DNA from 3 places in the Erwinia sp. HDF1-3R genome. Region 2 is predicted to be linked to each of the others. Evidence: predicted binding sites of a transcription regulator. Region 2 holds the regulator's gene; each other region holds the start of a gene.
What was found. Region 2 encodes PurR, which represses purine synthesis genes. Its sites were predicted from a motif close to CANGCAAACGTTTGCNTG; they were not measured.

Region 1 (5,390 bases), 1.9 Mb from region 2:
TGCGGGACTTAACCCAACATTTCACAACACGAGCTGACGACAGCCATGCAGCACCTGTCTCACGGTTCCCGAAGGCACTAAGGCATCTCTGCCGAATTCCGTGGATGTCAAGAGCAGGTAAGGTTCTTCGCGTTGCATCGAATTAAACCACATGCTCCACCGCTTGTGCGGGCCCCCGTCAATTCATTTGAGTTTTAACCTTGCGGCCGTACTCCCCAGGCGGTCGACTTAACGCGTTAGCTCCGGAAGCCACTCCTCAAGGGAACAACCTCCAAGTCGACATCGTTTACGGCGTGGACTACCAGGGTATCTAATCCTGTTTGCTCCCCACGCTTTCGCACCTGAGCGTCAGTCTTTGTCCAGGGGGCCGCCTTCGCCACCGGTATTCCTCCAGATCTCTACGCATTTCACCGCTACACCTGGAATTCTACCCCCCTCTACAAGACTCTAGCCTGCCAGTTTCGAATGCAGTTCCCGGGTTGAGCCCGGGGATTTCACATCCGACTTGACAGACCGCCTGCGTGCGCTTTACGCCCAGTAATTCCGATTAACGCTTGCACCCTCCGTATTACCGCGGCTGCTGGCACGGAGTTAGCCGGTGCTTCTTCTGCGGGTAACGTCAATGAGCGAGGTTATTAACCTCACTCCCTTCCTCCCCGCTGAAAGTACTTTACAACCCGAAGGCCTTCTTCATACACGCGGCATGGCTGCATCAGGCTTGCGCCCATTGTGCAATATTCCCCACTGCTGCCTCCCGTAGGAGTCTGGACCGTGTCTCAGTTCCAGTGTGGCTGGTCATCCTCTCAGACCAGCTAGGGATCGTCGCCTTGGTGAGCCATTACCTCACCAACAAGCTAATCCCATCTGGGCACATCCGATGGTGTGAGGCCCGAAGGTCCCCCACTTTGGTCCGTAGACGTTATGCGGTATTAGCTACCGTTTCCAGTAGTTATCCCCCTCCATCGGGCAGTTTCCCAGACATTACTCACCCGTCCGCCACTCGTCACCCAGAGAGCAAGCTCTCCTGTGCTACCGTTCGACTTGCATGTGTTAGGCCTGCCGCCAGCGTTCAATCTGAGCCATGATCAAACTCTTCAATTTAAAAGTTCGATTTGCTTCAACAAGTGAAGCGATGCTCAAGTGTAAAACGTCATAATGAATTTCATTATGTGTTCACTCTTAAGACTTGATATTTTTTGCGCCTTGCGGCGCTGATATCAATCCTGCGAGTGCCCACACAGATTGTCTGATAAATTGTTAAAGAGCGGTGCGGCTGGCGCCTTGGCGGCCTGCTGCGAGGTGGCGTATATTACGCTTTCCTCCTTCAGAGTCAACTTCTTTTTGGGAAGTTTTTCTCCGGCGGTTCAGCTTCCTGACCCTCTCAACCCGGCGGCCTGTAAGCCGTTGTTCCGTGTCGATGGAGGCGCATTATAGGGAGTTCCTGACGGCTGACAACCCCTAATTTGATAAAAATAGCGCGTTCGCTGCATTCCACAGCAAAACCCCGGGTTATACGCACTTATCCACCGATTTATCCACATCGCTGCCGCACCGCGAATTTACACGAGCATCACGCAAACGTTTTCGCTACAATGCCGGGCGAAATCCTGGCCCCAGTTTTGGGGGGGTTACCTGAAGCTTATTCTCACTCTTCTCTATATAGAGGTGAAAATGGCTAAGCTTGATGTAACGCTCTTACTCTCTGCGAATCAAAGCCAAGGGATCATCACCATGCAACAACGTCGTCCTGTACGCCGCGCTCTGCTCAGCGTGTCTGATAAAGCCGGTATCATCGAATTTGCTCAGGCGCTGACCCAGCGCGGTATCGAACTCCTCTCCACCGGAGGCACCGCCCGCCTGCTGGCAGACGCGGGCCTCTCCGTCACCGAAGTGTCTGACTACACCGGCTTCCCCGAAATGATGGATGGACGCGTTAAAACGCTGCACCCGAAAGTGCACGGCGGCATTTTAGGCCGTCGCGGCCAGGATGATGCCATTATGGCGGAACACAGCATTGCCCCTATCGACATGGTGGTCGTTAACCTTTATCCCTTTGCCCAGACCGTCGCGCGTGAAGACTGCTCGCTGGAAGATGCCGTCGAGAATATTGATATCGGCGGTCCAACGATGGTGCGCTCCGCCGCCAAAAACCACAAAGACGTGGCTATCGTGGTCAACAGCAGCGATTACCAGGCCATTGTTGTCGAGCTGGATCAGAACGAGAACAGCCTGACGCAGGCCACGCGCTTCAACCTGGCCATCAAGGCCTTTGAGCATACCGCTGCCTATGACGGGATGATTGCCAACTACTTTGGCAGCCTGGTCCCCGCTTATCATGGCGATACCATTGCACCTTCTGGCCGCTTCCCGCGGACGCTGAATCTGAGCTTCATTAAAAAGCAGGATATGCGCTACGGTGAGAACAGCCATCAGGACGCCGCCTTCTATATAGAAGACAGGATTACCGAAGCCTCGGTCGCCACTGCTCAGCAGGTTCAGGGCAAAGCGCTCTCCTATAACAACATCGCCGATACCGACGCCGCACTGGAGTGCGTCAAGGAATTCGACCAGCCAGCCTGTGTGATCGTCAAACACGCCAATCCCTGTGGCGTTGCCATTAGCGATTCGATTCTGGACGCCTATGAGCGGGCGTATAAAACCGACCCAACATCCGCCTTTGGCGGCATTATCGCCTTTAACCGCGAGCTGGATGAAGAGACGGCGCAGGCCATTGTCAGTCGTCAGTTTGTTGAGGTGATTATTGCCCCCTCCGCAAGTGAGGCCGCGCTTAAGATAACCGCGAGTAAGCAGAACGTACGCGTACTCACCTGTGGAGAGTGGCAGCAGCGTCAGGCCGGTCTGGATTTCAAGCGCGTCAACGGTGGGCTGCTGGTGCAGGATCGCGATTTAGGTATGGTGGAGAGCCACCAGCTTAAGGTGGTGACCCAGCGCCAGCCGACCGAACAGGAATTGCGTGATGCGCTGTTCTGCTGGAAGGTCGCTAAATTCGTGAAGTCCAACGCCATCGTTTACGCGCGTGAGAATATGACCATCGGTATTGGCGCGGGGCAGATGAGCCGCGTCTATTCCGCGAAGATTGCCGGTATCAAGGCGGCAGACGAGGGGCTGGAAGTGAAAGGCTCGGCTATGGCGTCCGATGCGTTCTTCCCCTTCCGCGACGGCATTGATGCCGCCGCCGCCGTTGGCGTCAGCTGTGTTATCCAGCCAGGCGGCTCTATTCGTGATGAAGAAGTTATTGCCGCCGCCGACGAGCACGGCATTGCCATGATCTTCACCGCGATGCGTCATTTCCGCCATTAATTACGGAGCAGAAAAATGAAAATTCTCGTTATTGGTAACGGCGGGCGTGAGCACGCCCTGGCATGGAAGGCCTCACTCTCGCCGCTGGCGGAAACCGTTTTTGTCGCGCCGGGTAACGCAGGTACTGCCCTTGAACCTGCTTTGCAGAACGTTGATATCAGCGCCACCGATATTCCGGCACTGCTGCGCTTCGCGAGTGAGGAGAAGATTGATCTGACCATCGTCGGCCCGGAAGCACCGCTGGTGCTGGGCGTGGTGGATGCCTTCCGCGCTGCCGGGCTGAAGATTTTTGGTCCGACGCAGGCCGCTGCTCAGCTGGAAGGGTCTAAAGCCTTCACGAAAGATTTCCTGGCGCGTCATCATATTCCGACCGCTGAATATCAAAACTTTACCGAGGTCGGGCCCGCCCTGGCCTATACGCGCAGCAAGGGCGCGCCCATCGTGATTAAAGCCGATGGCCTGGCCGCGGGTAAAGGTGTGATTGTGGCAATGACCCTGGCCGAGGCAGAAGAAGCCATTCAGGACATGCTGGCCGGCAATGCCTTTGGCGATGCAGGCCACCGCATCGTGGTGGAAGAGTTTCTGGACGGGGAAGAAGCCAGCTTTATCGTAATGGTTGATGGCGAGAATGTGTTACCGATGGCGACCAGCCAGGATCATAAACGCGTGGGTGATGGGGATACCGGCCCCAATACCGGTGGGATGGGCGCCTACTCTCCCGCGCCGGTAGTGACCGATGCTGTCCACCAGCGGGTGATGGATGAAGTTATCTGGCCGACGGTTCGGGGCATGGCAGCGGAAGGAAACACCTATACCGGCTTTCTGTACGCGGGCCTGATGATTGATAAGCAGGGTCAGCCGAAGGTTATTGAGTTTAACTGCCGCTTCGGCGATCCCGAGACGCAGCCAATCATGCTGCGTATGCAGTCGGATCTGGTCGATCTCTGTCTGGCAGGCGTAGAGGGCAAGCTGAATACCAAAGACTCAGAGTGGGATCCTCGCCCTTCGCTGGGCGTGGTGCTGGCTGCCGGGGGTTACCCGGGTGACTACGCGGTGGGTGACCAAATCCACGGTCTGCCGCTGGAAGAAACGCCAGACGGCAAAATCTTCCATGCCGGTACGCGTATGCAGGACGATCTGGTGGTAACCCAGGGCGGACGGGTATTGTGCGTGACCGCACTGGGAGATGACGTGGCCGCTGCGCAGAAGCGCGCCTATGAACTGGCTAAGCCCGTTTCATGGAAGGACAGCTTCTGCCGCCATGATATCGGCTATCGCGCGATAGGCCGCAAATAGCCCTTACCCGGGCCGGAGCAATCCGGCCCGGGTGGCATTCAGAAGCTGGCTTCGTCAGGCTCGTTCGCGCAGAGATCGTCGGGCGTGACAATCAGCAGCTGAACGCCTTTAGGCGCTTCCAGCCAGGCGATGCTGACCGGCTTGTCCGGGCTGCGCTGATGCTGGGTAATATAGTTAACGGAATAGTGGTCGAAGCCGGGCCGCTCTTTCTGCCCCTTGCACGTCGTGACGACGCCGGACGCCGACCAGCGCCCTTGCCTGAGCAGTACCCGCCCTTTCAGCAGGTCATCGCTGATTTTCAGCATACGCCCGCCATCAAACTGATATAACGCCACCGCGTCTGCGGAGAGCGCTTCACGGCGACCGGCGAACTGGCGCTGCATAAAACTCAGGCTGCCGTCCTGGTCGAAGCGCAGCGTCACGTTCTCGGGGCTGTCGCCAAAACGATGACGTTCTATGGAGATAAGCTTGTCCGACTGCCACATATAGTCGGTCGTCTCCGTCGCGCCACCCGAAAAGGGCGTGTAAAACGTCAGCAGATGGCTGCTCTCATTGCCGTCGTTTTTGCGCCAGATACGAACGGCGCCGCGATCGGCCAGATAACCACTGGCGGTAAAGTCAGGCAGTGCTGGCTGTGAGCTGCAACCTGCCAGTAACAGCAGCGTCAGCAGGGAGAGCGGAATAAGAGGAGAACGAGTCATGGCGCGATTATCACACAGTGTGGGTGAAATGCCCGGTGGTAAAGCGGTTTGCCCGGATGTATCTATAACAAA
Region 2 (5,390 bases):
AAAACGACATTTTCAGTAAGGGAATTATTCTGGAGGTTCCGCGTGGCGAATTATCCAGCGGTAAAAACAACAAAATAACATTTGCCTGAGCCTGACGCCGCTGCTGTCCCGGCTTACCCCGGGTTGATGAGCACATAACCAGCTGATTATGCTGAAATTGCCAACAATTACTTGTTGTACATCATTGAAACAAAAAAGACCTTACCTTTTGTTAAAGAGTTAGATTAGAATTGCGCTCACCTGTCTGCCGTATAGCAGATATCCTAATTTAGCCGAGCTTCTGCCTCTGGCGGGAGCATAAACAGTTAATGGTAACGATGCGTTTACTTATCACGCTCCTGATGCTGGCCTTCGCGCAGCTCTTTTTTAATGTGGCGCACGCATCGCCACATGCTCCAGTTAATGCAAACCACCATAAGGTGGAAGGCAGTGCCGCACGTGAGGACGATCGTCGTAAGCGGCGGCAGGTCAAGGGTAGCGTAACGAAAAAAGTTAAAGAGTCCACCCGCAAGTCACGCCGTATACCCGCCACCCGCCTCAAGGCCAAAAAAACGCTCGCGCCGCAGCCTGTATCGTCCCACTCCCGGAAATCTACCCTCAGGCATAAAGCGGCTTTACAGGCCAGTCTGGGTAAAAAACACTATGGTCACCGTCGTGGCAAATCCGTCGAACAGGGTGAAGAACTGACCGCCGAGGTGCTTAGCGCCCCGCTAAAAATGAGCAAGGCACACCGGGCGCGTTATCAAAAAGCACGCCAGACGGCGATGAACAAGCTGATGGGCCAGTTGGGTAAACCCTACCAGTGGGGCGGAACATCGCCTAAAACGGGCTTCGACTGTAGCGGCCTGGTGTGGTATGCCTACAAGGATCTGGTGAAGTTTAAGATCCCCCGCACCGCCAATGAGATGTACCACCTGCGCGATGCGGCGAATATTAAACGCGGCGAGCTGGAGAAAGGCGACCTGGTTTTCTTCCGCATTAACGGACGCGGCACGGCGGATCACGTAGGCGTTTATCTTGGCGGCGGGAAATTTATTCAGTCGCCTCGTACGGGAAAAGATATTCAGGTTAGCGCGCTGGCTGATGAATACTGGCAGAGTCACTACATCGGCGCACGTCGGGTGATGACACCCAGAACGATCCGCTAATCTCCGTGTCGCGTAGTGAATAAAAAAGGCCGATCTGACGATCGGCCTTTTTATTTTCCTGGGCTAATGATTTCTCCGCATTCTCTTTCTTTATTGATTACGGATAGTGAATTCAGGCCGCATCATGAATTATTTATGGATTGCAAAAAAAACATGTGATGAGGTAAAAACAATTTTTACCTGAATAGTACGCTAGGCAAACAAACAAACAAACAAACAAACAAACAAAGAACTAAAATACGATGATCAACGTTCAGAAAAAAACATCAATCCTGTAAATCGCGCATGGATTCTTGCGTCAACCTGAATTATGCTTTTTTCATACTTAATTAGTATCGTCTCAGTACTCTCAATTATGTGAGTCAATATCAATTTTTATTACCTGAAACAAATATTGAAGAGGTAAGTATGAATAAGCATTTTAAACTTGAATCCACAGCCAGCGATATGCAAAAGGTTTTAGTAAAAAATGGCGATGATGCCAAGGGTTTCATCAATCAGGAGTATTTCTACGGTCCTGTCAGCGTGACTAATAATAGTAATGTAGATCTGACCGAATTATCAGTCCATGTTGAGCGTTACTACGGAGGGATAAGCACTCATGTAAACTGGGAAGAATACTTTGAAGTCTACTATACGCCTGAAAAATTTGACTTACAAAAAGGCAAAACAACATTTGTTTCTATGGTGTATAAACCAAAGAAGGTTTCTATGCCGGGCTGGGTAATTACTGGTGTGACGTGGGAATGCCAGGTTACTATTGTAGATAAAAATGGGAATAAAAGCCGAAAGTATTATCCTCATGTTGTATTTGTTATGCCTCAGGAGGACATCAATATTACCCAAAAGTTTTTGAGCAAGTGGAAGCCTGACCATACCAAAAATGAATATATCTATAGCTATCGATTGAACCTAACCAGTGATTATGAAACTGTTACTGACTGGTATGTTTTCCTGGATATACCTGGAAACGGTGTTGTATATCCGGCATGGCTTGATACTGTGAGTAGCTGGGTTAAACTCAGCGACTACCAGACCCCGGTCAACAACACCACATTTGTAAGCATTGGCGATGCCAGCCACGCTATTCTGCCAGACACAAGCGTTACTCTTGATATCCAAATATTGTATCCTGATGAATCTGAGAAATACGAAACGCTGGGTAATATCGGGCTTAATGGTAAATTTTTCGGACAAAAATCAGCGCGATTCGAGAAATAAACAATGCCTGACGTAAGCTGGTTTTATTTTAGGTTAGTCAATACTAGAAAGTGGATCAGCACATTCTTTTATCTCTTATCTCGCAGAAATAGCAAAGCGCCTGTCGGTTTCTGAGGAGTGTCCCATCGACGCGGTAGCGGCACGATATCGCTAAAGTAAAAAACAGGCCGATCTGACGATCGGCCTGTTTTTTTTAGTGCATGACGGCGGTAAAGCTGAAAATAATAATCATTAACAGCGCACTACCGGTGGTCAGCAGAGACAATTTCAGATCGGTGTCCACAGAAACTCCTTTATACCCTTACAGTTTGTGTCGCCATCAATTTTCCCACACCCGGCGGTAAAAATCTCGTTTTCTCTGCTCAGCCTTGTTAGAATTCCATTTCGTTGCGCAACGGGTTGCGTTCGCGGTCTGCAACCGACGCAACAGGCCTGGCTGACTGCCCCCTTTTCCTTACTGACGCCACCGAATATTCATAAAAAACGGCGACGGATTTTGCCGTTTCAGGCAATCGTTTAACAATATACTTATCAGCATGTTGCGGTAAGTGCAGGAGTAGTAATTTCATGGCAACAATCAAAGATGTGGCTAAACGCGCCGGGGTGTCGACCACCACGGTGTCCCACGTCATTAATAAAACGCGCTTTGTGGCCGAAGCCACGCGGGAAGCAGTATGGACTGCCATCCGCGAACTGCATTATTCGCCAAGTGCCGTCGCCCGCAGTCTCAAGGTTAATCACACCCGGACCATCGGCCTGCTGGCAACGTCCAGCGAGGCGCCCTACTTTGCCGAGATTATTGAAGCCGTGGAGAACAGCTGCTTTGCCAGCGGTTACACCCTGATTCTGGGCAATGCGCACAACGATCTGGTCAAACAGCAGGCGTATCTGTCAATGATGGCGCAAAAGCGCGTCGATGGCCTGCTGGTGATGTGCTCCGAGTATCCTGATGAACTGATCCAGATGCTTGAAGATAACCGAAATATTCCTATGGTCGTCATGGACTGGAGCGAGTCACGCGGTGATTTTACGGATACGGTGCTGGATAACGCCTTTGAGGGGGGTTATCTGGCAGGCCGCTATCTGATTGAGCGCGGCCATCGCGATATTGGCGTCATTCCCGGTCAGCTGGAACGTAACACCGGCGGTGGCCGTCATGCCGGTTTTCTAAAGGCGCTATCCGAAGCGGGGATCACCCTGCGCGATGAGTGGCGGGTACAGGGTGATTTCGAACCCGAATCTGGCTATCGTGCCATGCAGCAAATTTTATCCCAGAAGCAGCGTCCTACCGCCGTATTCTGCGGCGGCGATATTATGGCGATGGGGGCGATTTGTGCCGCTGATGAGATGGGTCTGCGCGTACCCCAGGATATCTCGGTCATCGGCTATGATAACGTGCGCAACGCGCGCTACTTCACCCCTGCCCTGACCACCGTTCACCAGCCAAAAGAGAGGCTGGGCGAAACGGCCTTTGAAATGCTGCTGGATCGTATTACCAGCAAGCGTGAGGAGCCACAGACGATTGAAGTTCATCCCAGCCTGATCGAGCGTCGTTCAGTGGCGGATGGTCCCTTTGTAGACTATCGCCGCTAACGCCATTAGCCGCCTGCTCACTCCTCTGCCCCCTCGTTCAGCCACTCATTATTGAGCGTCCCGGTGTCGCCAAGATAGTCGAGCAGCCAGCCCAGCGCGGGGCTGGCCTGCTGCTGCGACCAGCTGACGCAGCAGGGGCTGTCGGGAAATGTCGCGGTGAGCACAAGTTCCGTCAGTGCGCCGCTGCTCAGCAGCGGACGGGCAAAATGTCCTGGCACCATTCCGACGCAAAGCCCGGCCAGCAGGCAGTCCGCAGCGCTTTCCCAATCGGGCACCACCAGCCGACGCTGATTATCCAGCGTCCAGGTAGTGCGTTTGGGCAGCGCGCGGGACGTGTCTTCCAGCGTCAGAGAGGGCCATTCGCGGATGGCTTCCTCGCTGACCGGTCCTGAGATTTCTGTCAAAGGATGGCGGGCGCTAACCACACAGCGCCAGTTCAGCGCGCCCATATTGCGAAAGGCAAAGCGCCCGCCAACGGGTATTGCCTGAGTTGCGCCAATCGCCACATCTACCCGGCCATCCGCCAGCGCATCCCACACGCCATTAAACACCTCCGGGGAAAGGTGTAATTCCATATCCGGGAAATGACGGTAGAAATCGACAACCAGCTGCCGGGTGCGCTGGGGTTTCACTATCCTGTCTACGGCGATATTTAGCTGCCCGCGCCAGCCGTTTGCTACCTGCTGGCACTGACGCCGGGTGGCAAGCATTTTTTTGATTACGCTCCGCCCCTCCTGAATGAAGTAGCGTCCCGCCTCGGTCAGTTCGACATCGCGATGACGGCGTGTAAACAGCGGAACGGCCAGCCACTCTTCCAGCTGACGTACGGTATAGCTGATAGCGGAGGGGACCCGGTGCAGCTCAGCAGCAGCGGCGGTAAAGCTGCCATTTCGGGCAACGGCATCAATCACTTCGAGGGAATGTTCTGACCACATTTTCTGCCTGCAAATTTTTTGAACGCAATGGACAAATATTAGCGTTTCACAACGACTCTGACACGCACTTACACTCTGCGCCGTTATATTCTTCTGAAATTAAGAGCAAAAAAATGCCTGCAAAACTTTTTACCCTTTACCTGGCGCTGCTTAGCGTCATCGGCTTTCTGGCCACCGATATGTATCTGCCTGCCTTTACGCTGATGCAGCAGGATCTGCAAACCGACGCGGGAGCTATCGGTGCCAGCCTGAGTCTCTTTCTGGCGGGCTTTGCCTGTGCGCAGCTGATATGGGGCCCTCTCTCCGATCGAATCGGCCGTCGTCCGGTGCTGCTAATGGGTCTGAGCCTGTTTGCCATCAGCTGTGCCGGAATGTGGTGGGTGCACAATGCCACCCTTCTGCTGGTGCTGCGCTTTGTGCAGGCCATTGGCATCTGCGCGGCCGCCGTAACCTGGCAGGCGCTGGTGATTGACCGCTATTCCGCCACCCAGGC
Region 3 (5,390 bases), 1.9 Mb from region 2:
GAACCCACGAACAGATAATCGAGCGCGCCAAGCTGGTCAATCAGGCAGCTGGGCAGGGGCTGCGGCTGAATACTGACCGCGCCAACCACCTCACCACGACGCAGCCTTTCCTGAGTGCGGCTCTCATCTTCCACCTGTAGATTCAGGCGAACCGGAGAGTCGGTTAATACCGTTTTTAACGCAGGTAAAAGCCAGGTTGCAAGACTGTCGGCGTTGACCGCCAGCGACAGCAGAAGCGGGGTGGTACCGCCGTTTTCATCACCCAGCCACTCCTCTTCCAGCAGCTCAACCTGATGAAGCAGCGCCAGCAGCTTCTGTCCCTGTTCTGTGGGTCGCGGCGGCACGGTACGTACCAGCAGCGGCTGACCAAACATGTTTTCCAGCTGCTTGATACGCTGGGAAACGGCGGACTGGGTAATACAAAGTTTCTGTGCTGCACGCTCAAAACCGCGCTCGCGAATGACTGCATCCAGCGCCTGAAGCGTACGATAATCCGGGCGTTTCATTGTTCGTTTGATCTCTTTCAGGTGAGGAATCAGCACTATGCCACATTTTTTCTCGCTTTCCCTGCGCAATAACGTGCTTAACCCTCCGCTTGTTTGTGGGCTGTCTTCCAGACTGACAACAAATGCGCTGTTTTCTGCAAGGGTTGTTTTATACTACGCGCACACAGTATCAGTACGGATTCTAAACATATTATGACGCAGGATGAACTGAAAAAGGCGGTCGGCTGGGCCGCACTGAAATACGTACAGCCGGGAACGATTGTTGGCGTAGGTACGGGGTCTACCGCCGCTCATTTTATCGATGCGCTGGGGTCTGTCAGGCACCAGATTGAAGGAGCCGTATCCAGCTCCGATGCCTCTACCGCGTTATTAAAGGCGCTGGGAATACCGGTTTTCGATCTGAACGAGGTTGACTCCCTGTCGGTTTATGTCGACGGCGCTGATGAAATTAATGCCTCCCTTCAGATGATCAAAGGCGGCGGTGCTGCGCTTACGCGTGAAAAAATTATTGCCGCCGTGGCCGAAAAATTCATCTGCATCGCTGACAGTTCCAAACAGGTGGACGTATTGGGTCATTTTCCACTGCCGGTTGAGGTCATCCCGATGGCGCGTAGCTATGTGGCGCGTGAACTGGTCAAGCTGGGTGGGCTGCCGGAATACCGTCAGCATGTCCTGACTGATAACGGTAACGATATTCTCGACGTGCATAATCTTCAGATTATGGATGCCGTCGCGCTGGAAAAGGCGATAAATGCACTGCCTGGCGTGGTCACTGTCGGGCTGTTTGCGGCGCGCGGTGCCGATATTGCCTTAATCGGTACGCCAGAGGGCGTTAAAGTCCTTCAGTGAGGATCTGACCTGCGCCTCAGGGCGCGGGATAATTTTAGTTAAAAAACATCTTTTCTTTCAGGCCTGAAAATATAGTGACTTATGTCACATAAACCCCGCAGATCGGCCGATCGCACTGGCGAGAGGATTTACACCGTGATTATCTGCCAGTTTGCCCCCTGATGCGTCGCTGCCATGCTGTCTGCCGGGCAATCGTTTGTATTGCCGCAGGCGTAGATTTTGATACTTTGACAGAAGGCTGCCTTATATCTGAAAAATATTGCGAGGTCAGCTCCTTCTGAAGTCTGATAAATAGGGTCGGGAAATGTCAAAAGTATCACTGGAGAAAGATAAGATTAAGTTCCTGCTGGTGGAAGGCGTACACCAGAGCGCGATCGATAATCTGCGCGCGTCAGGCTATACCAACATCGAATTTCATAAAGGCGCGCTGGACAGTGAGTCGCTGAAAGCCTCCGTTCGTGATGCGCACTTTATCGGTATCCGCTCACGCACGCATCTTAGCGAAGAGATCTTCGCAGCGGCTGAAAAGCTGGTAGCGGTGGGCTGTTTCTGCATCGGAACCAATCAGGTTGACCTTAATGCAGCCGCGAAGCGCGGGATCCCGGTTTTTAACGCGCCTTTCTCCAATACCCGATCCGTTGCTGAACTGGTAATCGGTGAACTGCTGTTGATGCTTCGTGGCGTACCGATGGCCAATGCCAAAGCCCACCGGGGCGTATGGAATAAGCTGGCGGCGGGGTCCTATGAGGCGCGCGGCAAGAAGCTGGGTATCATTGGCTACGGTCATATTGGCATGCAGCTGGGTGTGCTGGCGGAAAGCCTGGGGATGCACGTCTATTTCTACGACATTGAGAACAAGCTGCCGTTGGGTAATGCCACGCAGGTGCGCTACCTGTCCGAGCTGCTGAATATGAGCGACGTGGTCAGCCTGCACGTACCGGAAACGGCGTCGACGCAGAATATGATGGGGCCAGAGGAGCTGGCGATGATGAAGCCGGGCTCGCTGCTGATCAATGCCTCTCGCGGGACGGTGGTAGATATTCCTGCGCTGTGTAAGGTGCTGGCCGACAAACATCTGGCCGGTGCGGCGATTGACGTTTTCCCGGAAGAACCTGCGACCAACAGCGATCCATTCAATTCACCGCTTTGCGAATTTGATAATGTGATCCTGACGCCGCATATTGGTGGTTCAACGCAGGAAGCGCAGGAAAATATCGGCGTCGAAGTCGCGGGCAAGCTGGCGAAATACTCTGACAACGGCTCAACGCTCTCAGCGGTTAACTTCCCGGAAGTCTCGCTGCCGATGCACGGTGAGCAGAGTCGTTTACTGCATATTCACGAGAATCGCCCGGGTATCTTAACGGCACTTAACAACATTTTTGCCGGGCAGGGCATCAACATTGCCGCACAGTATCTGCAAACCACACCGCAGATGGGCTATGTGGTGATTGATATCGACGCATCACATGACGTTGCGAATACTGCCCTTCAGCTAATGAAGGCGATTCCAGGCACTATCCGTGCCCGTCTGCTTTACTGATAATTGACTTGTTCGCCCGCCTTAATACGGCAGTGCGGTGCATTTAACCAAGTTTCCAGGCCGGGATGCCGTCTTCGGGCGGGCATCCTTGCCCGCCGCTCCCTGAGCGCAGTATCCTTATCTCAGCTGCTTTAAGTAAAACCATTTTCGTATTTACGAAGTTCTTATTTTTTGAAGTTTAAATGATTATCGAATTTAAATATGTCGACTCGCCTTAAAATGTGCTGACCCCGGGTTCCTGTATTTACCTGATGCACTCAAAGCGTCGCATTACCACTGCCAAACCTTAGAGGGCGTAATGATTACCGGTAGCGGCACGTCCCAGTCTGCTCCAGGTAGCGCCTCCACCTGCTGACAATCGTGAGCCAGGCCTATCGGTAACAGCCCATGCTGCGGCCAGTTCTGCAGCGTCCGGTCGTAAAAACCGCCACCCATACCCAGCCGCTGTCCCTGGGCATCAAACGCCACCAGAGGCACCATCAGCACATCCAGATCCCTGAGCGTTGCCAGATTACGAATATCCAGCGGCGGCTCGGGAATACCCAGGCGATTAGGTGTGAGCGGCGTGCTGGCATCGTAGCGAATAAACAGCAGCTGGCCTGTGGAAAACGGATGCAGAACCGGGAGATACACCTGTTTACCGCGCTGCCTCAGTTCGGCTATCAGCGGTTGTGTGTTGAGTTCACCGTCAAAAGAGAGGAAAAGTGCGACCTTATGGGCCTGCTGTACCGGCGCAAAATTCATTGCGAGGATAGCTGCCTGATTAGCTGCATTGAGCTGCTGCTCTGTCGTCAGGTTACGCCGAAGGTGTCGAACGCGCGTGCGGATCTCCTGGCGAGTGGGAAGGCTTATATTCATAAACATCACCCTGGCTGAGTGGCGGATCCGAAAGCGGATTATGTTCGGGCCGATCGCAGCTATGACTCAGAATCATTAGCGCGGTATACAACCTAATCCATCAGAATTCTGCCACAGGAACAACGAAACTTCGACCCCGATCGGGCAAACCGTCATTTCATTACAGCCCTGTTCGATCGTCTGTCCGCCCTTCAGGTGATTGCTGGACAGGGCGGTAGCCACTGTGGTCGTCGAGCGTATTCTCTTCTCTACCGACTATCCTTATCTATTTCGACCCGGTAATGATGCGAGGCAGTTCCTGAATCAATGCAGTCTGGATGAAAGCGGCAAAGCGGCTTTTGCTTACGGTAACGGTAACGGGATGCAGCTTATCGGCGGCGCGGCTTATGAGTAGCTTATGTGTGGGACAGGTGTGTGGAACAGGTGTGGGGAACAGGCACGGCTAAGTCGGATGAGGTTTTAGCTTTTTCGCGGCAGATGCCTTAGAGGAAAAGGCGTTCAGTAGCCAGGGGATGAAAACAGAACCCGTTCAGATGCGAAGCGGGGTAAAAATGGGGTATCTCCGAGATGCCGCCGCGGGCTGTAACCCTTGAACCCTTGGTTCAAGGTGAGTATGCCGTCGCAACCATCAGGCTTCTCGGACGGACCGAGCTTGCACACAGGTTACAGAGCGTCACACTCTGTTGGTATTAAATATCGGCTCAGGGGACGGGCCCGCTTGCAAACATCTCAGAGAATTTTTTACTTCACCGTCACTGTATCACAGTAAACGATGAGGTGTTATTCGAACTTTGGACCGCTACGTTCTGTAATACGACCCTGCTCAAGCAGTGCCTGTTCAATAGTCTGCTGCAACATACGGATACGTTGCTCCATGTTGCTGGCATAGTCGCGGGTTTTTCCCTTTTCCTGCGCCAGCTCATGACAAATATTCAACGCGGCAATAAAAACCAGCTGCTCGGTATTTGTGACTCTAGTGCGAACTTTTAAATCTTGCAACCGCTGATTGAGGTCTTCGGCAGCCAGATTCAGCGCATCTTGCTGTTCAGGCGGACAATTTACTCGTAAAGAACGGCCAAAAATTTGTAAATCTACGGGTTGTGCAGACATGCCACCATCCTGAATGATTACTGCGCCGCCAATCTCTATACCACTCAATGGGTTGAGAGGGGCGCCACTATAACTACCCCTAACAGAAGAAACAACCCCTTTCTGGAATCGTTGAGGCACCTGGTGGTAGCATACCACGAACTCATCCAGCCAACGACGATCAAAACGTATGCCACTAACAAACACAATGCCGGGCTATGACCAGCTGGCCTCAGTACTGACGCAGCAGGGCGTGGGAATGACGCCTGCTGAAATGCACGGTCTGATCAGCGGAATGATCTGCGGCGGTAACAATGACACCAGCTGGAAAGCGCTGGTTCATGACCTGACCAATGAAGGAATGGCTTTCTCTCAGTCGCTTGCTCTGCCGCTTCAGCAACTGCACCAGGGGATTGTTGACGCACTGGAGGAGGAGGGCTTCCTGTTTCAACTTTACCTGCCGGAGGACGATGACATCACCGTCTTTGACCGCGCCGATGCGCTGGCCGGCTGGGTCAATCATTTCCTGCTGGGGCTGGGCGTTTCTC

Region 1: a site for PurR is predicted at 1,572-1,589, ahead of purH (bifunctional phosphoribosylaminoimidazolecarboxamide formyltransferase/IMP cyclohydrolase). Genes of this name have one in related genera too.
Region 3: a site for PurR is predicted at 1,541-1,558, ahead of serA (phosphoglycerate dehydrogenase). Genes of this name have one in related genera too.

What each region holds. Positions count from the first base shown of each region.
Region 1 is NZ_CP155071.1:313,536-318,925, reverse strand. Features, by position in the region: rRNA gene AAGR22_RS01525 (16S ribosomal RNA) at 1-1,101, opposite strand, end outside; gene purH (bifunctional phosphoribosylaminoimidazolecarboxamide formyltransferase/IMP cyclohydrolase) at 1,732-3,321, shown strand; gene purD (phosphoribosylamine--glycine ligase) at 3,337-4,617, shown strand; gene AAGR22_RS01510 (DUF1481 domain-containing protein) at 4,656-5,318, opposite strand.
Region 2 is NZ_CP155071.1:2,176,005-2,181,394, reverse strand. Features, by position in the region: gene AAGR22_RS10050 (C40 family peptidase) at 318-1,148, shown strand; gene AAGR22_RS10045 (hypothetical protein) at 1,557-2,369, shown strand; gene AAGR22_RS10040 (YnhF family membrane protein) at 2,563-2,652, opposite strand; gene purR (HTH-type transcriptional repressor PurR) at 2,937-3,962, shown strand; gene punR (DNA-binding transcriptional activator PunR) at 3,980-4,897, opposite strand; gene punC (purine nucleoside transporter PunC) at 5,011-5,390, shown strand, end outside.
Region 3 is NZ_CP155071.1:4,027,128-4,032,517, reverse strand. Features, by position in the region: gene AAGR22_RS18250 (LysR family transcriptional regulator ArgP) at 1-506, opposite strand, end outside; gene rpiA (ribose-5-phosphate isomerase RpiA) at 699-1,355, shown strand; gene serA (phosphoglycerate dehydrogenase) at 1,660-2,895, shown strand; gene AAGR22_RS18235 (5-formyltetrahydrofolate cyclo-ligase) at 3,166-3,753, opposite strand; gene AAGR22_RS18230 (hypothetical protein) at 3,977-4,147, shown strand; RNA gene ssrS (6S RNA) at 4,309-4,492, opposite strand; gene zapA (cell division protein ZapA) at 4,534-4,863, opposite strand; gene AAGR22_RS18215 (YecA family protein) at 5,033-5,390, shown strand, end outside.